Linked DNA regions of Aliamphritea ceti. The protein of the gene in region 2 binds, or shares a complex with, the protein of the main gene of each other region. Links are inferred from orthologs where the notes say so. Each region holds a gene or a part of one and is shown on either strand. Other genes may lie near its edges.

Region 1 (3,062 bases), 1.7 Mb from region 2 along the record:
CAGACAGTGCAGGTTACCTTCTGCAGTAATAACCAGCGGGTTGATTTCCAGCAGCGCCAGGTCTTTTTCCTGGAACATTTTCGCCAGACCCATAAAGATCTGCGTGAACTGTTTGATCTGCACGCCTTCAAGACCCAGCTTGAATGCCAGCTCACGGCCCTGGTAAGGCTGTGCGCCAGTCAGAGGATCAACAGTAGCTCTAAGAATTTTCTCTGGTGTTTCTTCCGCAACTGTCTCGATTTCCACACCACCTTCAGTAGATGCCATGAAAACGATACGACGAGAAGAACGGTCAACTACCGCACCCAGATACAGCTCATTAGCGATATCGGTGCAGTCTTCTACCAGAATTTTAGATACAGGCTGACCATTTGCGTCAGTCTGATAGGTCACCAGATTTTTTCCTAACCACTTAGCGGCAAATTCAGACGCTTCAGCAGGAGAATTAATCAGCTGTACACCGCCAGCCTTACCACGGCCACCGGCATGCACTTGAGTCTTAACAACCCACTTGCTACCACCAATTTTTTCAGCCGCTTCAGCAGCAGCTTCCGGTGTATCTACAGCGTATCCTTTGGATACCGGCAGACCATATTCGGCAAACAGCTGTTTGCCCTGGTACTCATGAAGATTCATGCTCTAATCCGTCGTTTTTACTTTTGAGGTCTCTGTACACAATGGGGAGAGGCCATTGACGTACAGCCCAAAGGTTGCAAACACCCAGCAACTGCAGATACAGCATGCCGGGTATAAACAACGATAATCAACCGGGGTCTCCGGTCGAAATCTAAAACCATAAAGCCCCTGCACTTACTACAGGGGCTTTTTAATTACTTACGCTTACGGCGATTAGCCATATGGATTGCGTGACCATCCACAGCCAGTGCTGCTTCGTGCACTGCTTCACTCACTGTCGGGTGAGCAAATACAGTCAGCTGCAGATCTTCTGCAGTTGAAGAGAATTCCATTGCAATTGCAGCCTGAGCAATCAGCTCAGACGCGATACCACCAACCATATGCACACCCAGGATGCGGTCAGTTTTTGCATCAGCGATCATCTTCACGAAACCGTCAGTATCATTTGCTGCCATGGCACGGCCAGAAGCTGCAAACGGGAATTTACCAACTTTAATCTCAACACCTTCCGCTTTCAGTTCCTGCTCGGTTTTACCGACCCAGGCCAGCTCAGGATGTGTGTAGATGATGCTTGGAATAACATCGTAGTTCATTTGCGCATGGTGACCAGCAATGATATCTGCAACCATGATGCCTTCTTCAGACGCTTTATGCGCCAACATCGGCCCACGCACAGAATCACCAATTGCGTACACGCCAGGCGCTTCTGTACGGCACTGACCATCAACAAAGATGAAGCCACGCTCATCCAGTTTAACGCCGGAATCATCTGCCAGCAGACCATTCGTCTGAGGACGACGACCAACCGCAACAATCAGCTTATCAACGGTAATTTCCTGATCACCATTGGCATCGGAGTATTTAACTTTAACTTCTTTGCCATCGACGATTTCAGTACCGGTACAACGGGCACCCAGCTTGATATCAAGCTTTTGCTTCTTGTACAGCTTGGCGGCTTCTTTAGCGACGTCTTTGTCGGCCATTGCCAGGAAGCTGTCCATGGCTTCAAGTACAACAACTTCAGTACCTAAGCGCGCCCAGACAGAACCCATTTCCAGACCAATAACACCGGCACCAATAACGCCCAGACGCTTAGGCGTCTCATCGATATTCAGCGCACCTTCGTTATCCAGAATCAAACCTTCGGTCAGTGGCGCCGGTGGAATCTCAACCGGTACTGAACCAGAGGCCAGAATAACGTTTTCTGCATCATAAACAGTTGCAGCGCCGTCAGCAGCGGTTACTTCAACGCGCTTATTTGCTAACAGCTTACCTTTACCAGCCAGCAGCGTTACGCCGTTCGCCTTAAACAGACCAGCAATACCGCCAGTCAGGTTTGAAACGATTTTGTCCTTACGGGCAACCATCGCCTTAACATCCATAGTGACTTCGCCACCAACCTGAATGCCGTGAACATCAGCGTGCTGTGCATTATGGAACTGGTGAGTAGATTCCAGCAAAGCCTTTGAAGGGATACAACCAACGTTAAGGCATGTACCGCCTAACAAAGGTGCACCTTTAGTATCGACCCACTTCTCTACACACGCGGTTTTCAGTCCCAATTGTGCGGCTCGAATCGCAGCTACGTAACCACCAGGGCCAGCACCAATCACGATGACATCAAATTTATCTGACATTTTTACCTACCTTTAAAATTTCTGTAAGGGGGCTGAATTTATACGTCTAGCAACATCCGAGCTGGATCTTCTAAGAGATCCTTAATAGTAACCAGGAATTGTACAGCTTCCTTACCATCAATCATACGATGGTCGTATGACAGAGCCAGGTACATCATTGGTAAAATTTCTACCTGACCATTGACCGCCATTGGGCGTTCCTGAATCTTGTGCATACCCAGAATTGCAGTCTGCGGTGGGTTCAGAATTGGCGTAGACATCAGGGAGCCAAATACACCACCGTTAGTGATAGTAAAAGTACCACCCTGCATATCATCGATACCCAGCTTGCCGTCACGACCGCGCAGACCAAAATCGCGAATTGTCGCCTCAACGTTCGCCAGACTCATCGCATCAGTATCACGCAATACTGGCACCATCAGACCACGAGCAGTAGATACTGCCACACCGATATCCTGGTAACCGTGGTAAACCATATCGTTACCATCGATTGAGGCATTTACCGCAGGGAAACGCTTCAGCGCTTCAGTTGCAGCTTTAACAAAGAAAGACATGAAACCAAGACGGGTACCATTGTGCGTCTTCTCGAACAGATCTTTGTACTGCTTACGCAGCTCCATGATCGGCTTCATATTTACTTCGTTATAGGTTGTTAGCATTGCAGCATTTTGCTGTGCTTCAACCAGTCGCTTAGCAATAGTTGCACGCAAGCGTGTCATCGGTACACGTTTCTCAACGCGCTCGCCAACAGGCACTGTACCTGGCGCGGCCGCAGATGCGACTGCAGGC
Region 2 (2,952 bases):
ATACGCTGGACATCGCCGAAACCAGTGGTGGTCGCGCCATCCAGAGTAAAACAGGCCATGCGTTCATTAAAGAACGCATGCGCGAAGAAGACGCCGTTTACGGTGGTGAAATGAGTGCCCACCATTACTTCCGCGATTTCTTCTACTGCGATAGCGGTATGATCCCATGGCTGCTAGTTGCCGAACTGATTAGCAACAAAGCTCAGCCACTTTCTTCACTGGTAGATGATCGCATAGCAAAATATCCATCACCGGGCGAGATTAACAGCAAACTTGCCGACCCTGCCGGCGCTATTCAACGCGTGCTTGAGAACTATGAAAGTAAAGCTGTGAGTGTCGATCATACAGACGGTATCAGCCTGGATATGGGCGAATGGCGCTTCAACCTTCGCAGCTCAAACACCGAGCCAGTGGTGCGCCTGAACGTTGAAACCAAAGGCGATATTAGCTTGATGGAAGACAAAACCGCAGAGTTGCTCGCACTGTTGCGACGCTAACTATGTCGAAACAACAAAAAAGGCGCTTTAAGCGCCTTTTTTATTACTCACAAAACAGCATTACATTGCCATTCTTCGCACGTCACTCAACAGAGCATTCAGGTATGTCAGGAAACGACCGGCATCACCACCATTAATTGCCCGGTGATCATAAGACAGACACAACGGTAACATCTTACGCGGCTCAAATTCCTTACCATTCCAACGCGGCTCTATATCCGCCTTAGAAATACCTAAAATCGCAACTTCTGGCGCATTAACGATAGGCGTGAAACCAGTACCACCAATGCCACCTAAGCTGGAAATCGTAAAGCATGCGCCCTGCATTTCATTCGGTTTCAGCTTACGATCCTTGGCTTTACCTGCCAATTCGACAGCTTCCAGTGATAATTCATAAATGCTCTTCTTATCTGCATCCTTAATTACCGGAACCATCAAACCATTCGGTGTATCAACCGCCATACCAATGTTTACATATTTTTTATAAACAATATGTTCACCATCAGCATGCAAGGAAGCATTGAACTTAGGATGCGCCTTCAGAGCCATCGCAATCGCTTTAAGCATGAATGGCAGCGGTGTTAGCTTAACACCTTCACGGGCAGCCTCTTCCTTCATTCCGGCACGAAAAGCTTCCAGGTCTGTAATATCAGCTTTATCGAACTGAGTAACATGTGGAATGTTCAACCAACAGCGCGACATATTATCGCGAGTTACTTTCTTAATTTTGCTGAGTTTTTCCAGTTCGATTTCACCAAACTGGCTGAAATCAATCTCAGGAATTGCTGGAATACCTGAACCATCCGTAACAGCCGCTGCAGGTTTCTCTGCAACCTTCTTCAGGGCGGTTTTAACAAACGCCTGCACATCTTCTTTAAGAATACGACTACGCGAACCTGTGCCAGTTACCAGTGCCAGATCAACACCGAACTCCCGAGCAATAGCCCGTACAGCAGGTCCGGCATGAACCGTTTTATTTTTCTGCTCTAAAGCTGCTTTATCAACAGTCGCTGTTGCAGCTGGCTTAGCAGTAGCCTGAGGTGCTGGTGCAGCTGCTGGCGCTTTAGCTGGCGAGGCTGCAACAGGAGCCGCAACCGCCGGAGCTGAACTCGCAGCAACTTCCAGACTCATCAGCAAATCGCCAGCATTAACCTGATCACCTTCTTTAATCTGCATTACCTTAATGGTACCCGCTTTAGGTGCAGGCACTTCCATTGAAGACTTATCAGTTTCCAGAACGATCAGCGAGTCGCCTTCGGCAACACTGTCGCCAGCTTTCACTAGTACTTCAACAACATCCACATCTGCAGCGCCGCTTAAGTCTGGAATTAATACATCTTCAACACCACCGGCAATCATCACTGCAGGTTCAGCTGCCGCTTCAGCGACAGGAGCAGCCGGAGCTTCAGCAACCGGGGCTGCAGCAGGCGCCGCAACAGGTACACTGCCGACAACCTGCATTTCACAAAGATGATCACCTTCATTAACCGTGCCACCTTCACTTATTGCGATACTTACAACAGTACCACTGTGAGGAGCAGGTACTTCCAGTGAAGCCTTATCTGTTTCCAGTGCAATTAAAGAATCACCTTCTTCAACGCTGTCACCTGCTTTAACAAACACCTCAACAACATCAACATCGGTGGCACCACTCAAATCAGGTACCGCTACCTGGACAGCTTCACTACTCACAGCCGGGGCTGGTGCAGCAACAGCAGGGGCAGCTTCAGCCACAGAAGCCTCTACAGGTGCCTCTTCAGCAGCAGGTGTCTCAGCACCCACCTCTTCAAGCACACACAAAGCGTCACCTTCGTTGATCGTATCGCCTTCACTAACAGCGACAGATACCACCACACCGGATTGAATCGCCGGTACTTCCATTGATGCTTTGTCGGTTTCCAGAGCGATCAGGGAATCCCCTTCCTCAACCCGGTCTCCGGCTTTAATAAATACTTCGACTACGTCAACGTCAGCCGCACCACTTAAATCAGGAACCGTAATATTCACAGTACTCACAGTCATTTCCTCTTTTGCTTCGGTTTGGCCAGGGTTACACAGTCCAAGGGGCTGGTTTTTCTGGGTTAATGCCAAACTTCTGCATCGCACTGGCAATTACAGAACGCTCAATATGGCCATCATCTGCCAATGCTGTCAGCGCAGCAACCGTCACATAGTGACTATTTACTTCGAAGAATTCGCGCAGCTTGGTACGGGTATCCGAACGGCCATAACCATCAGTACCCAACACACGGTATGTACCCGGCATATATTCGCGCAATTGTTCAGGATACATACGCATATAGTCAGTCGCGGCAATTACAGGCCCCTGACGATCCGCCAGACAATCCTGCAGGTAGCTTGTGCGTTGCTCTTCCGCCGGGTGCAGCATATTCCAGCGAGCAACAGCCTGAGCGTCACGACGTACTTCATTGATAGAAGTCGTACTCCAGATATC

The links. The genes of interacting proteins can lie anywhere in the genome.
Region 1: the proteins of aceF (region 2) and lpdA are in contact, whole or in part, in a crystal structure (PDB 1EBD), measured with the Geobacillus stearothermophilus proteins. The link is inferred for Aliamphritea ceti from one-to-one orthologs. Residues at the interface, in WP_033016211.1 of Geobacillus stearothermophilus: Ile130, Ala131, Met132, Pro133, Arg136, Arg140, Glu141, Asn155, Arg157; in WP_049624544.1 of Geobacillus stearothermophilus: Pro340, Ser341, Asp344, Tyr345, Arg403, Asp406, Val408, Glu431, Ala432, Gly433, Asp438.

Annotation. Positions count from the first base shown.
Region 1 is NZ_AP025282.1:3,135,100-3,138,161, forward strand. The notes cover bases 53-3,042. They hold lpdA (dihydrolipoyl dehydrogenase), read right to left. Parts: upstream 2,274-3,042; coding sequence 831-2,273; downstream 53-830. Other genes in these bases: sucC (ADP-forming succinate--CoA ligase subunit beta), read right to left, coding at 53-636; odhB (2-oxoglutarate dehydrogenase complex dihydrolipoyllysine-residue succinyltransferase), read right to left, coding at 2,312-3,042. Outside these bases: more of sucC, read right to left, coding at 1-52; more of odhB, read right to left, coding at 3,043-3,062. UniProt on the Escherichia coli protein: Lipoamide dehydrogenase is a component of the glycine cleavage system as well as of the alpha-ketoacid dehydrogenase complexes.
Region 2 is NZ_AP025282.1:1,441,310-1,444,261, reverse strand. The notes cover bases 36-2,915. They hold aceF (dihydrolipoyllysine-residue acetyltransferase), read right to left. Parts: upstream 2,514-2,915; coding sequence 558-2,513; downstream 36-557. Other genes in these bases: aceE (pyruvate dehydrogenase (acetyl-transferring), homodimeric type), read right to left, coding at 2,548-2,915; OCU49_RS06615 (phosphohexomutase domain-containing protein), read left to right, coding at 36-497. Also shown: more of OCU49_RS06615, read left to right, coding at 1-35; more of aceE, read right to left, coding at 2,916-2,952.